DNA from 2 places in the Mesorhizobium sp. M7A.F.Ca.CA.001.10.2.1 genome. Region 1 is predicted to be linked to the other one. Evidence: riboswitches for the same ligand, from Rfam matches in the RefSeq annotation. Region 1 holds a riboswitch; the other holds the start of a gene.
What was found. A riboswitch is a leader RNA that binds a small molecule or an ion and turns the genes downstream of it on or off. The one in region 1 is predicted to bind thiamine pyrophosphate.

Region 1 (9,701 bases):
GAGCGACAGGTTGAACTGGTCCTCCCAGCGGAACTCGAAGCGCGCGCGCGAAAGGGCATCATCCCTGGTTTTCGCTGCCGGATGGCCCTTCGCCAGATCGGCTGCATGGGCGGCTATCTTGTAGGTGATCACGCCAATCTTGACGTCGTTGCGGTCGGGAAGGCCGAGATGCTCTTTCGGCGTGACGTAGCAAAGCATTGCGGTGCCGAACCAGCCTATCATGGCGGCACCTATCCCTGAGGTGATGTGGTCATAGCCCGGCGCGATGTCGGTCGTCAGCGGCCCCAACGTGTAGAACGGCGCCTCACCGCACACTGCGAGCTGCTTGTCCATGTTCTGCTTGATCTTGTGCATGGGGACATGGCCCGGGCCTTCGATCATCACCTGGCAGTCCTTTGCCCAGGCAATCTTGGTGAGTTCTCCAAGTGTTTCCAGTTCGGCGAATTGCGCCGCGTCGTTCGCATCGGCGATTGAACCGGGACGAAGGCCGTCGCCGAGCGAGAAGGAGACGTCATAGGCTCTGGCGATGTCGCAGATCTCCTCGAAATGCTCGTAGAGGAAGCTCTCCCGGTGATGGTGCAGGCACCATTTGGCCATGATCGAGCCGCCGCGCGAGACGATGCCCGTGACCCGGTCGACGGTCAGCGGGATGTAGTGCAGCCGCACGCCGGCGTGGATGGTGAAATAGTCGACGCCTTGCTCGGCCTGCTCGATCAGCGTGTCGCGGTAGACCTCCCAGTTCAGATCCTCGGCGATGCCGTTGACCTTTTCCAGCGCCTGATAGAGCGGCACCGTACCGATCGGCACCGGCGCATTGCGCACGATCCAGTCGCGGATGTTGTGGATGTTGCGGCCGGTCGACAGGTCCATCACCGTGTCCGCGCCCCAGCGGATAGCCCAGACCATTTTTTCGACCTCTTCGGCCATCGACGATGTGACAGCCGAGTTACCGATGTTGGCGTTGATCTTGACCAGAAAATTGCGACCGATGATCATCGGCTCGCTCTCGGGATGATTGATGTTGGCGGGAATGATTGCGCGCCCGCGCGCCACCTCGTCGCGCACGAATTCGGGTGTGACGAAATCTGGGATCGCCGCGCCGAAGGCTTCGCCGTCGCGTTGCAGCTTGCCGCGCATCACCTCGCGGCCGAGATTCTCGCGGATGGCTACGAACTCCATTTCTGGCGTGATGATGCCGGCGCGCGCATAGGCAAGTTGGGTCACCGCCTTGCCCTGCTTGGCCTTGAGCGGCCGATTGCGTATCGGAAATTCCGGTGTCAGGCGCTCGCCGGTGGCGAATCCATTGTCTTCCGGCCGGACGTGGCGGCCGTCATAGGCTTCGACATCGCCACGCGCCGTGACCCATTCGTGGCGAAGCCGGGCAAGGCCTTTTTCGATGCTGGTTTCGACTGATGGATCGGTGTAGGGGCCGGACGGATCGTAGACGGTGACGGGCGGTTCGCCGGCCGTCGGATGGACGGAAATCTCGCGCATCGGCACCCTGATCTGCGGGTAGAGGACGCCGGGCTTGTGGATTTTCCGCGAGGCGGGCAGTGGTCCCGTCGATACGGCGGGGGTGAGGGCATTCATCGTGAGGCTCCTTTGCTCATGCATTGGAGACCCAGTTCTGTGCCGGAAGGATGAAAAGACGCTTCTGTAGACCTGCTGCAACAGGACCTCGGGCGTAAACTCCCGCAAAGCGCTTGCACCGTCCCTACGCCAGTATGAACTGGATCAGGTTCAACGGGTCACTGCGCCGCGAAAGCCAGCAGTATCTCAGCCCCTTGCCGGGACTCCCCTGGTGAATGCCTTAGGTTGAACGGGCTGACGCTATCTTGTCAAGCGCATTCGGGCGCCTTCGGCCGGTGGCGACGACCGGCGGCCAGCCGGGCGGAGAGCTCGCGCATGCATCGGGGACAAGTCACGCCCCGTAGACCGGGGCTGAATGGCCAAAGCCTCATTCGCTTCGTGAAGGATGGAGAAACTGTATTGGCCATGTGCGCGTATCGACCAAGTAGCTCAGGCGGTCACGGATGTGGTTATTCTGGTCGAAGGTGACGAACGGCCTTGGGGGTCACCTCCTTTAGGATTCAGAGGTTGGAAGACGGCTTCTCGCGATCACGGCCATCAGGAAATACCTGTCTTCGGCTCAACCTCGACATGGCGTCCGATCGACCGCAGATATACAGCTATCTCGTTCATGAGATGATCGCGTTCGCCGTAGATTTCAGCAATCCTACGCAGCTGTGGCTCGACGGCCCTCCGTTGCGCTGGCGTGAAATCAGCATCGCCAAAGACGTATCCCAAGTTGCCAATCGCGCAAATTTTGCAGCCGGCGTCCACAACTGCTTGTACGAATGCCGGAATGTCTTTTTCTTGCATGGTCTTCATGTCGAACCTCTCGTGAATGGCGTGCTTGCGCCCCAATCTGCCTTTTCAGCGTGTCCTCTGGGCGGCGCAAGCCCTGAGCGTGACTGTGCACGGGCAACCTCGACTATCCCATCTGCCACGCTCTTTAGAATCGGTGGGGTCTGGTGATCGCAGGCTGGGCCACTCAAAAGCCTGCAAGAAGAAAGTCATGGCGACCATTGCTCAAGATCGCAAGGGTGCGTGCAAGACCTTCCGTTGGCAGTCATGCACGCTCGCTCAGAGATAGTCCGGCCGCGGAAATTCTCCCTTATTCGTAAGAAAGCTCATTGAGCAACTGGGCATTGAGCAACTGGGTCTCACGTCACGGGTCTCGTGTGCTTCACAGCCGAAAAATAGCCGCCGTGGCAATTCTCGAAAAGTGCAGGCTACCTCGTTAAGGACACTGCGGATGATCGTTCGCGCTTGGCAAAAGCGAACGGATTAGTCTATGGCTCTCGGCAGGGGGGCGAGTTATGCGGCGGGTGCGAATCCTTCAAGTAGGCGATATTCACTATCCGGACTGGCATCCTTCCTCTAGCAACATCGATGCCAAGGATAGCAAGTTCGCTCCGAAAATAACGCAGAAGCTACGCGCGTCTTCGCTGCGTGCCGTCTTGACGAAACTTCGGCGGCTGACGACTTCGAAGCCCTTGGATTCGATCGCCTTCATGGGGGATTTCACGAGCCGTGGCGACAAGACCTTCATTGCTTCGGCATTCCAGCATTTCACGTTGCTCTGCCGCGCACAGGGACGCAGTTCAAAGGCGCTTCCGTTGATATTCGTACCGGGAAATCACGATGTGAACCGTGATGACGCGCGCGAACTTGGACCGACTGAGAAATTCAGCGAAATGGCGAGTTTAGCCGCCCGCTTGGGTTGGCAGACCGTTCCCGTGGACCAACCCGTGCACTTCAGACTTCCGACAGGATCCGCAGGCGCAAACTTCATCCTCGTCAACACAGCGATAGGCAGTTGGGAGCTTCAAAACCTTCCCGCGTTCCTTCGTGATCGTCTCGAGGCACTCAGTCCTTCTACAGAGCCTGTAGATCTCGGCTCGCCGGACATCTCGGGACATTCGCCCGCGACACCTCCCAGCGATCCAGACAAGGAGGCGTCCGACGACGAGTATTACGGTCAGATGGACACGCCATACATCTCGCGTGAGATGCTTGCAGGCCTACAGGAATTGCTCCAGCAGCCCGACATGCGTTACGGCATCATAATCGGCCATCACAATCTGCTGCCACAAAAGACTCCGCGCATTACGCCATACGCGGAGATGCTCAACAGCGGATTTGTCAGAACTCAGCTGCTGCAGGGCAACAAGCCTATCGTCTACCTGCATGGACACATACATGCTGATCCGGTCGAGATCGTCAACGATCCAAGGTTTCCGGACGGCAAATTGATCTGCATCTCAGCACCAGAGATACAGTCAGGTTTCAATGAGCTCGTCTTCTTCACGACCGATCAGGGAGAGCTCGTCGGCATCCGACTTATACCCTACCGCACCAATGTCGCCGACGGGACGGTCATGGAAGGCGAACATTGCTTTATTTCGACCATGTCCAACGGCAAGGCCTTTCTGAACAACGACACGTTTGACCTGCTGCGCCGACTGCGCGACCATGCCACCAGGCGCGGGAATGGGTTACTCTTCTGGGACGAGATCACTGAGATTGCTGCCTCCGCCGAGCTCGGGCTAGATCTGGAAGACTCTCTTCTGATGCTCCAAGCGGCGCGCTTCATCGAGATAGACGGCCTCACCAAGGCAAACTCGGCTTGGCGCATTAAGGTAAGGGACGAATAGCGATGGAGAATCCGTTCGGCCCCAACAGGATCGAGTACGAAAGCCGCCCGATACTGTGGTTCAGTCAGAAGTCGGCGTTGATTTCTGCCGCCGCCAAGCCGGTCTTCGTCGCAGGGACGAGAGGCAGCGGCAAGACCAGCATTCTTCGCTCGCTTTCCACAGTCCATATTCTTGAAGACAAAAGTCTCTCGGACCAAGTCGGCAAGCTCGCTTGGTATGGCGTCTTCTTCCAGCTCAATGAGACATTCTCGCCCCTAATCGACAACGCCGTTCTGAACCTCATTCCGGAGCGGATACGCTTCGACACGGCCGCCGTGATCCCGCGGCAATTCGTAATCTTCTCTCACTATCTGGAGCTGAAGATAGTCGAACGCCTGCTCGAGAGCATCGGCCAGCTCAGACGCGACGGCCACTTGAAATACCGGGCCTCCGAAGATAGGGACGTCGCCCTGGCACTGCATCGCGAAGTGCTGCACTTCATACCCCAACCTGCCCGTCTCGACTTCTTCAGCATCGATGAGCTGCGGGGTGGGATAACCCGGTACGTCGACGAATGCTTCAACGCGTTCTTCTTTGCCGCCGATGCCGGAGCGACCGGCTTCAGAGCAACAGACCCTGGCGCGATCATTAACAAGGTCGCGACCGCGATCACTCCACTTTTAAATGGCCCATCTTTCGCCGGTGACAGGGCGCCCTTCTTCAAGATACTGATTGACGACTGTGAAGCACTGACACCGCTCCAACAGCAGTTCCTGAACACCTTGGTGAGAAAGACGCGCGGCAACGTGAAATGGGTCCTCGCCTACATCGGCGGCCTCTACGACACGATCCGGACGATCATACCCGGCCAGTCGCTCTCGAATGCTGACCGGGACGTCGAGAATCTTGATTCAGTCGATCCGAGGGAGTTCGCCACGCTGTGCGAGAACGTGTCGTCGCTTCGGCTGTACTATGCGCTTCCTGACCATCTGCGGAGTGATCTCGAGCGCAACGATGCGCTCAGCGCGTTTTCGCTCAAAAACCGGCTGGGGCGGCTTTCCGTCAATGACATCATCGAGCGGGTTATCATATCGGGTCATTCCGAGGGCAGAGAAGAGCTTGTGGCACTTGCTGATGCAGCACGTGAATTCCTCTCCGTGAATTTGAGGACGGCGGATCAGCAGCAATTCCTTCTTGATCGAAAAGCGCGCCCTTATGCCGAAGGGCTGGCGCTCGCGCTCATGAACCCGGAAATTAAGCGCCGGCCCATGAGCAAGGCGGATGCTTCAAATCTGAAGAGGTCGATCGCCCGGAAACAGGGATGGGCTTTTCTGAAAGCGTGCCAGATGCTGCGTCTGCATGACTACCCGTACGTAGGGCACCAGATCATCACATCATTGAGCGACGTCTGTATACGCGATTTCCTTGATATAATGGGAGAGATCTTCCGCCGCAGTGTTCCGAGTTCCAGTGATCCACGAAAACTGGTGGAATTCATCAACTCGGATTTACAGATTCATCTCGAACAGCAGAGACAGGCTGTGAACGCCGCCTCTCAACGGAAGCTTGATGGACTTCAGGCGCTTTCACATCCGTACGAAGAAGAGAGCGTGCGCATGGTGCGGGCGTTGGGTTACCTGACCGCTCGCCTCCAGACAGAGTTTGCCGAAGAAAATGCTCTAGGAACGACAGAGAGAGGCATTTTCAGGGTTGATCTAAAGGAAATGCGCTCGCTGGTGAACCGACTGGAGCAACCCAGCGGAAAACTGGACGAGGTCCTGCGTCGGGCGGAAAGGGATGGGTTTATCCGGGAGGTCTCCGCCGCCGGCAACTTTGAGGTGGACCGCGCCGACCCCGCATCGAAGGAGATGATGATCAGATTGCATCGGCGATTTGCACCTTACTTCGGGTTCTCCTATCGCGGCCCGTACGAAATCAACACAATCCCTGCGGCGCGGATGGTCGACCTGCTTTTTACCAGGCATCGGCTCCCAGAAGACTGGGCCGACTCGGTGTTTAAGGAGCTCGTCGCGCGGCCCGCACTCAAGACCGAATTCCAGCACTCGCTTTTCGAGAGCGATCTCGAATGACCGCTTCAACTGTCGAGTATCGAGTCTTCGGCCATCTGGCCGTCACCGAGAAGGCGAGAGATGCAGGTACCTGCGAAACGATGGAGGCAGATATCGCGATCGTCGCGCTTGGATGGGAAACGCGTTTCGCCGCGTTCGAAAACCATCTTGACCTGAAGGTCGGCAAGATCGTGGTTCTGGACTTTGCTCTGAAGGAAGCGAACGTCCCAGCCGTCGAAGAAAACCGGCGAAAGCTCATCGCTATGGGTACCCGATGGGGCGTCGAAGTGACTGTGATCACCCTCGAGCCTTCCATCGAGTATCAGAAGAACATCAATCTCCTCGATCACCTGCTCACTCAGATGGCCGCTTCATGTGGCTCATACGAAGGAAGCCTGCGGAAGGTTTTCGTCGAGTGCTCGACGATGCCGCGAATCTACATCCAATGGCTGATTGCGGTGGCATTCAAGAAAATGTCGATTCAGTCTCTCGAATTCGGGTACGCCGAAGGTATCTACGGGAACGCGATCGGCAAAGAGGATTTTTCCAGCGGCTTGGACCGATACGTCACCGTCCCTCATCTTCAAGGCAGCGGAGGAATGGGCGAAGAGAAAGTCCTGCTCGTGGGGATCGGAGGAGATGCCGACGTATTCTACGGATTGATCGATATCGTCAGTCCGGAACGGATCTCGCTCCTCGTCCCAAGAAGCGACAAGAATGCGCATATCGATGCTTTGCTCGATCAACAGGTGGCCAAGGTACGTGAAACCCACCGGCTCGAAGATGGCGAAGTTCGCGACATCCAGGCTTTCGGGCTGATGGCCCACCTCGATGCTTTCGAGACGTATCTCGACGGGTTCGGCTCGCGTGCGGTGGTGAACGTTTTTGTCAGCGGCCCGAAGGTTCAGGCCATCGCTGCTGCCGTGCTCGCCTGCTCCGACAGCCGCGTCCATCTCAAGGCAAGAATTCCCACCTCCTATGCCCATCGTGAAGTCTCAGCGAATGGGCGGTATCATATCTATAGGCTGATTGACCTGACATCCCCTGCCTGCAGCCTTCCCGGGACGTTCTGACACTATCTTGCATTCGAGTAGCATCATGGTCCCAGTAGCCGTTCCGCCAAGCCTTCAGCGCATGTTCGTGTCGCCCGATCCGGTCGATGGGGGGCTAATTCCCACTTGGAAGCTGCTCTACATCAGATCAGGGGGGAATGCAGACTGGCAGAATTCCGTCTAATTAGCGACTAGCTAAAACATATACTCAGGCGAGACTGTTCAGCATAGAAATAGTGAGTCGGCCGTGAACTATCCGCAAGCCATTGATCTGGCCTGTTGATTGAGGCGGATAGCGGCTTTGGAATTGCAGGATTAGCGGTTTATTGGGGCTGTTTTCCTGCAATTCGGTTTTGCGATTCCCTTGTGGCGCGGAGCGTGATTCACTCGGTTCGGCGGCGGCGAATCGAGGGGACAGCGAATGTCCAGGCCACGCGAGAAGCGCGAGACGGGAGAGCAGGACCTGTTCCGCTCCAGGCTCGACCAAATCATCAACATGAAGCACGAGCTGGTGCGGCTGGCGCAGGCGATCGACTGGCCGGTGCTGGAGGAGCGTTTCGGCGCCGTCTATTCGGACGGCCCCGGCATGCCGCCGCTGCCGACCCGGCTGATGGCGGGGCTGGCGATCCTCAAGCACACCTTCAACCTGTCGGATGAGGTGCTGTGCGAGCGCTGGGTGGAGAACCCTTATTTCCAGTATCTCACCGGCGAGACGTTCTTTTGCCATACGCTGCCGTTCGACCGCTCCTCGATGACGCGTTGGCGCAGCCGTATGGGCGAGGAGCGGATTATGGTGCTGTTGCAGGAGAGCCTCAGCCTCGCGGTCAAGACCGGGGCGATGAAACCGGCCGACACGCGCCAGGTGATCGTCGACACCACCGTGCAGCCGAAGAACGTCATGTTCCCGACCGACGCCAAGCTCATCCATCGGGCACGCGAACGGCTGGTGCGGCTGGCCAAGAGGACGGGTCTCCATTTGCGCCAGAGTTATGTGCGGGTCGGCAAGCTGGCGCTGATCAGCCACCAGCGCTATGCCCACGCCAAGCAGTTCAAGCGGGCCAACAAGGCGCTACGCAAGCTCAAGACCTATCTCGGCCGGACCATTCGCGACATTGGTCGCCAGATCGCCGGCGATCAGGGGCTGGACGCTGTTCAAATGGCCGCTCTACCAGGCCGCCACCGTTCTCGAGCAACGCCAGCGCCAGCGCGGCCGCAAGATCTACAGCCTGCACGCACACGAGGTGGAATGCATCGGCAAGGGCAAGGCGCATGCGCCCTACGAGTTCGGGGTGAAGGTGTCGGTGGCCACCACGCTGAAGCGCTCCAGGGGCGGCCAGTTCGCCCTGCATGCAAAAGCACTGCCCGGCAATCCCTATGACGGCCACACGCTGGCAAGCGTCATCCCCGACATGGAAAAGACCATCGGCAACGAGATCGGCCGCATCCTCGCCGACGCCGGCTATCGCGGCCACAACGCACCCCAGAGCCACAAGCTCAGGGTCTTCACCGCGGGCCAGAAACGCCGCGTCACCCCAGCCATCAAGCGCCAGATGCGACGGCGGTCGGCGGTCGAGCCCGTCATCGGGGCCACATCAAGAACGAACACCGCATGGGCCGCAACTACCTCGCCGGCCAGCAGGGCGACGCCCTCAACGCCATCCTGGCCGCCGCCGGATATAACTTCTCTCTCCTGCTCAGGTGGCTGAAGGGATTTTTGTGGCTTCTCATCGCAGCCTTACAAAGTCAGCCGAAGAGCTCGAAGCCTGATCCCTCTCATTGTTCACGGCCGACGGGACAACCCAACCTCAAGCGAGAACATTTCAGGGGGGCACATCGGGTGCAAGTAATCGAAGCGCATCACTGATGACCAATGCCGCCTGCTTCTTTCGGCAACGCGCAGCGATGCGCTTCTGCTGAGCGCGATGTTTCTAAGCAGCGTCCCCGAATTGGATCGCAACCCAGCCCTGCAGTTGGCGCCAGTTGGGTTCGAGCCTGGCGAAACGCTTCAAGCTAAACGATGAAATGTCTGCGAAGCTGCAGACGCCGTCGACAACTACGTCGCGGATTGCTCGCCCGCTTGACGGCGACAAGCCGAAGCCGACGCTGGACATCGTGGCAACAACCACGTTGGAGAATGTCGAGAGCCGGTCGATCACGGGGCGCCCGTCGGGGGTGTTCTCGATCACACCGGCCCAAGAACGAATAATGCGGGCATGCGCGGCCTTCGGCATCATTTCAACCAAGCGGCGGCCTATATGACCCATCAGGGGGGTTGAGGGGTTGGATATTACGCCTCCCTCGGCTAGTTCCAGCCATTCGTGTGGACCGCCTCCAAAGGCCAGATTACCGCGCAGCGTCTGCCTGCCGTGGAGATCGTTACC
Region 2 (9,059 bases), on a different contig from region 1:
CGTCCAGGCGGTGGCCACCGACAAGGGCAGCAGCAGGGCCGCCTCCAGCGCGGGCGCCACCCAGCGCGGCCCGAATGAGAGATTGTTGATGACCAGAAGCTGCAGGCAGATGATGACGAGAACGGCCGCACGGGCCATCCAGAAATCGAGCGCACGGTAGTGAATGACGGCATGGTGGTGGCGCATTTTTCAAATCCTGGATGCTTTTTGGGGACGGCAACCGGTCAGGCGTAGGCGACGCCTGCCGCGATCACGCCCAAGGCGCCATGCCCGGCATGTTCAGGGTGCTGCGCGATGGCGTGTTCCATTGTTGTCTTGCTGGCATGTGATGACGGGAGAGGCGGCATGGTGGCGCGAAACTCTGCCTCAATCTTGGTTTTGCCATGGTCGGCCAAGTATACATTTTCGTAAGCTTCAAGTTCTGGGCTGTTCGTAAAACCGTCCGGTGTGATTTATCCACCGCATGACGCGAATCGACGAAACCATGAACGGTTGGCTGCCGGTCGGCAGTTCTGTTCCAGGCGACTGGTGGCAGTCGTCGATCTGGCCGGGGCTGACGCGCTATCCAGAAGCCGGCCTAGCGCTTTTATGCCTGACGCAGATCCTGTGCTGGACCGTGATGCCGGCGCTTGTCGATGCCGCCCCGCCCGGCGATGTCGTCGAGAGCTTTATGTGGGGCCGCGAATGGGTGCTTTTGACCTACAAGCATCCGCAGCTCCCCGGCTGGCTGCTCGAGATCAGCCATCTTCTGACCGGATCGTTCCGCTGGCCGCAATATCTGCTCGCCCAGCTTGTCGTCTCGGCGACCTTCGTCTTCGTCTACCTGCTGGCCCGCGACATGCTCGGGAGAACCCGCGCGCTGGCCGCCGTGCTTTTGATGCCGTCATTGTATTTCTTCGGCTGGCCGACACCGCAGTTCAATCATGATTACGCGCAGATGCCCTTCTGGGCCGCAATCTGCTGGCTGCTGTGGCGTGCGGGCCGTGGCGGTGGGCCGGGCTGGTGGCTGGCGCTCGGACTGGTGTCGGGCGTCGGGCTCTATGCCAAGTTTTCCACCGGGCTGCTGTTGCTCTTCGGGGCGATCTGGCTGTTGTCGGACACGCGGGCACGCAATCGGCTCGCCACGCCCTGGCCCTGGCTTGGGCTCGCGGTTTTCCTCGCCGTCGCCGCGCCACTGGCCATCCAGCTCTACCGCATCGATTTCCTGCCGCTGACCTATGTCGCCGGCCGCGATGAATGGGTGTTGGTCCACCGCGCCCGCCTTTACTATATCGGTGTCCAAATGGCGGGGCTCTGCGGCTTATTGCTGGTGCTGTCGATATCGGGGCTGTTGCGGCGTTCGCCCGCGCCGGAACAGCCCATTGAGCGCGGCGCGCTGGCCTATCTCGTGTGGATGGGGCTTGGTCCGGCGGTGCTTGTCATGGTGGCCTCGCTGTTTACCGGCGCCGGCGAGGCGTGGGGCGCGCCGATGTACAATCTGGTCGGCGTTGTGGCGATCGCCTTGCTGGGTCATCGGCTTGGCGCCGTCGAACTGCGACGGCTGGCGATCTGCGCGTTCGCCTGCATCCTCGGCATGTCCGGTGCCTATGCGGGCATCCGCTGGACGAGTTGCAATTTGCGCGGGCGCATGGATGCCGTCTGCTGGCCAGCGCGGCAGATTTCGGACGAAGCCGAGGCGGTCTGGCACGCGGCGGTGCCCGGTCGGCTCGACATCGTCGGCGGCGATACCCGCATCGCGTTGCTGGCGGGCCTCAACGCCTATGACAAGCCGTCGATCTTCACCGACCTCGACATGCGGCTCGCCCCCTGGATCACCAGCCAGCGGCTGCGCGATCACGGTATGCTCCTGGTCTGGCCCGGGAGCGGCGTGCCACCTCGGCTGCTGGCGTGGCTGGGAAACATCCCGGTCAAGACCGTTCTTTTCGCCTGGTCGCTCAGGGCACCACCGGTGGCGATCAGCTTTGCCGCCATTCCGCCTGGCATGAAGCTACCGGGTTTGATCGACAGCCTCGCCCAACCGAGCAATTGAGGTAGATCCACCGCGTCCGCTGGACGAAGCAGGTGACAATGCCCATTTATGGCGAGACCACTTGCTTTCACGCAATTCCAGACGGAAAACCGCTACACACTTTTCCTGGAATTGCTTTTGAGGAGACGTGACATGGCGACTTCGACCGAACGTGCAGTCCTTGCCGGCGGCTGTTTCTGGGGCATGCAGGATTTGATACGGCGCTATCCCGGCGTCATCTCCACCCGTGTCGGCTACAGCGGCGGCGACGTGCCCAACGCCACCTACCGCAACCACGGCACCCACGCCGAAGCCATCGAGATCAATTTCGATCCGGCCATCATAAGCTATCGCACGCTGCTGGAACGCTTTTTCCAGATCCACGATCCGACGACCCGCAACCGCCAGGGCAACGATGTCGGGACGAGTTATCGCTCGGCGATCTATTACACCAGCGACGAACAGAAGCGCGTCGCCGAGGACACCATCGCCGATGTCGATGCCTCGGGCCTGTGGCCGGGCAAGGTCATCACCGAAGTCGCACCCGTTGGTCCGTTCTGGGAAGCCGAGCCCGAGCATCAGGACTATCTGGAGAAGTATCCCAACGGATACACCTGCCACTTCGTCAGGCCAGGCTGGAAGCTGCCGGTTCGCGAGACGGCGGTTTCGTAGATTCGCAACTGCGATTTGCCCTGCATTGCTGCTCGACGGTGTCGTCGAGCAGGTCATCGCATCCAAACCCCTTTCAGTCAGCGCACCGTGTCGCGTCGGCCATTGAGCTTTCACAATATCCGAGCGCTCTTCGAACGCCTTCGTCAACGGCGAATGCGGATGCGGTAGGCAAACACGGTCAGGTGGTTGACAGCCTGCCGTATCGCAGTCCAATTGCGCAGGAAGAGCTGATTTCGGGAGACGGGCCGTGAAGAAAATCTGCGAAAAGCCAGTGTTTGTAAAACGCGAGCGTCTTTCGGTTGTCACTGCCTTGGCATCGCCTTCCACTCAGCCGACCTGACAAGCTCGCCCTGATCTGTCGGCCCGTTTGAGCCGCCGAAGATGAGGCCGATCGAATCGACCGATCACTCGGAGCCGATCACAGCCGTTTTTGTCCTCGATATCTCTAACCATACGGGGCCTCTGCTCGCCGGCTGGCTAGAGGCTGGAAATGCAATTGGCGCGATCATCGTGCCCGGGTTCCGGCGTCGTCCCACCGGTTTCAGCATCGGCAATTTCCGACGAAGGCTTCAACGCAAGCTGCTGCTCAGGCGGTTTGTCGGTAACACGACTGTCAAGTTGATCGAATTTGGCCGCCCTTACGATTGGAATGCGCTTGGTCGCCAATTGTCTGACCTCCGCGCCGATGTGCTGGTCTGCTACACTTTGCCTGTCTTGATCCCTCAAGAGGTTCTTGGCCATTTTTCCAAAGGCGGGGTCAACCTCCACCCGGCGCTGCTCCCCGACTATCGAGGGCCACATCCGACCCAGCGCTTGGCCGTGGACGGCCGGTGTGCGGCTCATGGCGGCGTCACGCTCCACAAGATGTCCGCCGGTTTTGACGAGGGTGACATTCTCGGGCAGGTGCCGTTTTCCGAAGCTGACTGGACCTCGAGAGAAGCCTTGGTCGACAGCACGGCAACCGCTATGCGGATTCTGGTGAGCGAGGCGGTGCCGGCCTACTGCCGGGGGCTGTTGTCAGGAATGCCGCAGCCGAAAGGCGACTTCGTCTGGGCACGGCTTCAGCCCAGCCACCTGATAATCTCGCCGGCCATGTCGGTCGAGCATGTTGTACGGCTATGGCATGTGCTCGGCCTTCTGCCAGGCATCTATCTTGAAATCGGAACGCGCAAAATCAGACTGGGATTCCAGATCAGAAGGCTGGGGCCTTGCACAGGAAAGGCTCCGGTCAGGCGGTGGGGAACAGTGGAATTCGATCTCGCCAACGGTCGGGTCCTGTATTTTACCTACGGTAGAGTGCTCAAACGGCTGCTCAATTCAAAACACCTGTTTTTGCGCCCGCCCGCCGGAAAACCCGCTCCACAAATCCGGCTGTTCGGCAAAACGAGTGCTGCGGACCAGAGAAACGGATGAAGCCGCTGGGCGATGCCCAGCGGCTTCATCCGTGTGCGGTTACTTGCCACAATTATTATCGTTTACCGTTGGCGCCGTCGCGTTACCATCGGCGTCCGTCTGCGCGCCTTGCGGGTTGGTCGGGCAATTCTGATCCGCGTTCGAATTCATGTCCCCTACCGTGCCAGTCGTGCTGTTGGTCGTGCCCGGGTCGACAGTGTCCGGCTCGACCGTATTCGGTGAAGCCGGCGTGTTCGGCTCAACCGTCACCGATTTGCCGCTGCCGCTTCCATTTGCGTTGTTGCTGCCGGCGCTTTGCGCCATGGCTGACGTGGCCAGACCAATGGTGAGAACCGAAGCTGCGAGGATTTTCATGAACATGGTTTGTCTCCATTTCTGTGAAGTCGTCGCTTGTTTTCTACGAAAGTGATCGCGTTGCGACTGTGGGGACAACCGGTCGCGGCGGCGAAGGTTCCCGACAAAATTCCGCTCAGGCGCACCGTGACTGGCGCAATGCTTTTGGCGCAGTGCTCTGAAAAAACGGCTTTCCCTTGAACTCGAATGATGCTTTAAGGCGCACATCCACAGGGGTGCTCCGTACGGTCGGGGCTGAGACGGGGGCGGCAAGCCCACAGACCCTAGAAGCTGATCTGGGTAATACCAGCGGAGCGAGGCGGGCGATGTTTTCAGGCGCACAGATTTCCCTATACCCCATGACCGACGAATTCGTCGGTGTCATTCTTGGCGCGCTCGGTGCGCTCGATCCCTGGCGCGACAAGCTCAGGATCGAGACCGACGACATCTCGACCTTGCTGGTCGGGCCGCCCGAAGTGCTGTTTCCCGCCATGCGCGACCTCTTCGTGGCGGCGGCACGCAGCGGCAAACATTGCGTGTTGTCGGCCGCCATCTCGCGCGGGTGCCCTGGCGAGCCGGATGACCCGATCTGCCGCTCCGATGCACTTGGCGGGCCTGTCGGGCCACTCGGCCCGCGCAAGGATGCGGCCATTGCGGCGGTGCGCAATGCTGCTGCCACCGGCCAGCCGGCGGCGGCGCAGTTCTCGCTCTATGTGATGGGCACCGACGACCACATGGACGAGATCTACGGCTGCATCGATTTTCTCAAGCAGTCCGGCGTCTATGAGCGTTCCAAGCATTTCTGCACGAAACTGCGCGGTGATGCCGGTGCGATCTTTTCGGCGCTGGACGAGGCCTTCTGCCGCTTCGGACCAGGCGCCGGCCACGTAACCCTCGACGTCACGGTCTCGGCCAACAGCCCGTCGGCTGTCTGAACCAGCCGCGCTTTCGCGCTGCCGTCAAAGGTTGTCTCCCGTGGCCACATCATCAGTCGCTTCGCGCCCGATCGCGAGCCTTCTTGTCAAGGCAATGCCGGCCATGATCTCGGTCGGTTTGCTCCTGCTGGCGTGGGAGCTTTATGCCACCTATTCCGGCATCAGGCCGACGACACTGCCGGCGCCGTCGCGCGTTTTCGAGCAAGCGCTGCTCAATCGCCAGGCGCTGGCCGACAACGCCATTCCGACCATCGGCGCCACGCTGCTCGGCTTTGCCTGTTCGCTCAGCGCTGCCTTCGTGCTGTCGATGCTGGTCGACTTCTTCCAGCCGCTGCGGCGTGCGCTGTTTCCTGTCTTAATCGTCAGCCAGACCTTGCCGCTGGTGGCGATCGCGCCGCTGGTGGTGCTCTGGTTCGGCTTCGGGCTGGCGCCCAAGATCATGCTGGTGGCGCTGGTTACCTTCTTTCCGATGCTGGTTGCATTGGTCGAGGGTTATGAGTCGACCGAGGCCGAGATCGGGCAAATGCTGCGCGCCATGGGGGCAGGGCGCTGGCGCATCTTCGTGCTGGCACGGCTGCCTTCGGCGCTGCCCTATTTCTTCGCTGGTTTGAGGATCTCCATCACCTACGCCGTGGTCGGCGCGATCTTCGCCGAATATGCGGGGGCCGCGAAGGGGCTGGGCATCTACATGCTCAACGCCAAGAACAATTTCCGTCCTGACCTGGTTCTTGCCGCCGTCGGAGTGAGCGCTGCCCTGACCCTTGTCCTGTTCGGGTTGACTGTACTGCTGCAGCGCCTTGCGATGCCCTGGGAGCGGGCCGGCAAGGAAACCGTCGGGAAGGGGCCCTGGCGATGAGCCGGCTCGAACTGCGGTATGTGCGCAAGGCGTTCGGTGGGCTCGACGTGCTGGCCGATATTTCGCTTAGCGTCGGCGCTGGTGAATTCGTCTCGATCCTTGGACCCTCGGGCGCCGGCAAATCGACACTCTTCCAGCTTCTGACCGGCGCCGAGCATGGCGAGGGCGAGATGTTGTTTGACGGCGCGCCGCTCGACGACCACGGCAGGCATTTCGCTTTCATGCCGCAGCGTGACGCGCTGATGCCGTGGCGGCGCATCCTCGACAACGCAACGCTCGGGCTCGAAGTGCAAGGCATGAGGAGACAGGCGGCGCGGGCGCGCGTTGCGCCGTTGTTTGCCGAATTCGGGCTTGCCGGCTTCGAGCGGCATTTTCCAGCGCAACTGTCCGGCGGTATGCGCCAGCGCGCGGCCTTGCTGCGCACGGTGGTGCAGCAACGCGACATGCTTTTGCTCGACGAGCCGTTCGGCGCGCTCGACGCGCTGACCCGCACGGCCATGCAGCGCTGGCTGGAACAGATGTGGCGGCATCATCGCTGGACGGCGCTCCTGATCACCCATGACGTGCGCGAAGCCGTGTTCCTGTCCGACCGCATCTATCTGCTGTCGGCGCGCCCGGCCCGCATCGTGCGTGAAATCAAGGTGCCGCTGCCGCGCCCGCGCAGCCTTGGCGGCGATGCCGCGCGCCAGGCAAGTACGCTCGAGGCCGAGATTCTCGACATCATCCTCAACGCCACCCCATCCAAAGGACACGATCATGACTGACTTGACGCGCCGGCAGGCCTTGTTGCTGACCCTTGCCACAGGCCTTCCGCTCGTTGCCGGATCGGGGCGAGCCCAAGCACAATCGGCACAAAAGGTCACCGTTGCCCTCGACTGGACTGTCAACACCAACCACATCGGACTGTTCGTCGCCCGCGACAAGGGCTTCTATCGCGAGGCCGGGCTCGAGGTCGACATCCTGCCTTACAGCGATACCGGTGCGGGCACGCTGGTTGCAAATCGCGTCGCCGATTTCGGCATCAACGGCACCATCAGCCTGTTCACCCAGAGAACCGCCGGAGCGGACCTGAAGGGCGTCTATGCGGTGGTGCAATCGGAAACCGGCCGCGTGGTCTTCAATGCGGCCCGCAGCGAGATCGTAAGCCCGAGAAACCTCGACGGCCTGACCTATGGCGGCTTCGGCAGCGCCTGGGAAAACGCCCTGATATCGACCATCATCCGCCATGATGGCGGCAAGGGCAATTTCGAGACGGTGACGCTCGGCACCTCAGCCTATGAGGCGCTGGCCAATGGTTCGGTCGATTTCACGCTCGAAGTCTCGACCTGGGAGGGTGTCGACGCCGAGCTCAAGGGCGTCAAACAACGCAGCTTCGTCTATGCCGATTACGGCGTGCCTGACGAGCACACGACACTGATCTCTTCGAGCGAAGCCTATCTCCAGGCAAACCCCAAGCCTGCGGCCGCCTTTGTCCAGGCGACGCGGCGCGGCTACCAGTTCGCGGTCGATCACCCCGAAGATGCGGCAGCCCTGCTGATCGCGGCCAACAAGGATGCGTTGACCAATCCGGCGCTGATCCACGCCTCACTGAAGGCGCTGATCGACGGCCATTATCTGCGCAGCCAAAGCGGTGCCATCGGGACGATGGATCCGGCCAAGATGGGAGCGATCGGCGGCTATCTCTTCGCGTCCGGCATTTTGCGTGATGCCGACGGCAAGCTGGTTGCTCAACGCCCGGATTTCGGGAGCTATTTCCGCAACGACTATCTGAGCTAGTCTGGCAAAACCAAATGAGATGGGTCGCCAGTCTTTCTGGGCGACCGCGTGGAGCAGGTCGTCTGGGAGTGGCGCCCTGGCTCCCCGACAGCCAGTTTAATGCCGATCTGATCTTGTTGATTAACTGCCCGGCAATGGTTGCGTGCAAAGGTCGCCCTGAGGGATCATTGGGGTGTTTGCATTGCTCATATCAAAAAGCGAGGCGCTTTCGCACATCAGTGACGGCAGGATTTTGTCCGCAGCCCGAACGCGCGAAATCCTGGTGGATTTGCGCGAAGGTTTCTTTCGGATCTGCGCGCTGGCCTTCGCGGGCATGTTCGTCTACCGCGGCGTATCTCACCTGATGCTCGACCCGACCCGCATCAATGTGGCGCTGATGGCAATTTCCGAGATCCTGACCTTTACCTGGCTGCTTCTGTCGCGGCGACCACAGGTACGCGACTGGAACCCGCTGACGGTGGTTGTTTCGGTGGTCGCCAGCTTCGGTGTCGGCTTCATCGACCTGGAACCGGGCGTGGCCATCATCCCGATCTATGCCGCCGCGCCGCTGCAAGTCCTGGCGTTGGGGTTCGTGATCTGGGGGAAGATATCGCTAGGGCGTTCTTTCGCCATTCTGCCGGGCAATCGCGGCGTGATGACCGACGGTGCCTACCGCCTGGTGCGGCACCCGATCTATGCCGGATACCTTGCCGGTCATGTCCTGTTCCTGCTGTCGGCCTTTTCCTTCTACAATCTTGCTGTCTACGCCGCGATCACCTTCTTCCAGGTTCATCGCATCCTGCGCGAAGAGGCGCTGTTAGCCGCGACGCCGGAATACCGGGACTATATGAAGCGCGTCCACTACAGGCTGTTCTATGGGATCGTCTGACAAGCCGGCCAGCGCAGAATCGTTCGGCCTGCAATCACGCTTGCACTCTCTCGCTCCCGCATCCGCCGACAGACTCTGGCCACTTGCAATCATCGTGGCGGTCTTGCTGATCTTGCGAGAGGCTCATGCCCTGTCCGGTGCGGTGTACGGCCTCGCAGTAAAGACGAGCAGAGTAACGTCCGATCATCAATGGCCTTA

Region 2: another riboswitch for thiamine pyrophosphate. It lies ahead of EN964_RS12920 (YkoF family thiamine/hydroxymethylpyrimidine-binding protein); the one in region 1 lies ahead of thiC (phosphomethylpyrimidine synthase ThiC).

What each region holds. Positions count from the first base shown of each region.
Region 1 covers NZ_RZQY01000139.1:690-10,390, reverse strand. Annotated here, with positions in the region: gene thiC (phosphomethylpyrimidine synthase ThiC) at 1-1,590, opposite strand, end outside; TPP riboswitch at 1,694-1,810, opposite strand; gene EN964_RS11970 (hypothetical protein) at 2,128-2,391, opposite strand; gene EN964_RS11965 (metallophosphoesterase) at 2,883-4,220, shown strand; gene EN964_RS11960 (hypothetical protein) at 4,223-6,289, shown strand; gene EN964_RS11955 (hypothetical protein) at 6,286-7,341, shown strand; partial or broken gene EN964_RS11950 (IS5 family transposase) at 7,742-9,058, shown strand; partial or broken gene EN964_RS11945 (FAD-binding oxidoreductase) at 9,249-9,701, opposite strand, start outside.
Region 2 covers NZ_RZQY01000158.1:1,139-10,197, forward strand. Annotated here, with positions in the region: gene EN964_RS12895 (hypothetical protein) at 1-186, opposite strand, end outside; gene EN964_RS37675 (hypothetical protein) at 225-395, opposite strand; gene EN964_RS12900 (glycosyltransferase family 39 protein) at 485-2,029, shown strand; gene msrA (peptide-methionine (S)-S-oxide reductase MsrA) at 2,162-2,680, shown strand; gene EN964_RS12910 (formyltransferase family protein) at 3,062-4,093, shown strand; gene EN964_RS12915 (hypothetical protein) at 4,133-4,453, opposite strand; TPP riboswitch at 4,649-4,762, shown strand; gene EN964_RS12920 (YkoF family thiamine/hydroxymethylpyrimidine-binding protein) at 4,753-5,361, shown strand; gene EN964_RS12925 (ABC transporter permease) at 5,456-6,217, shown strand; gene EN964_RS12930 (ABC transporter ATP-binding protein) at 6,214-6,981, shown strand; gene EN964_RS12935 (ABC transporter substrate-binding protein) at 6,974-7,993, shown strand; gene EN964_RS12940 (isoprenylcysteine carboxylmethyltransferase family protein) at 8,226-8,861, shown strand.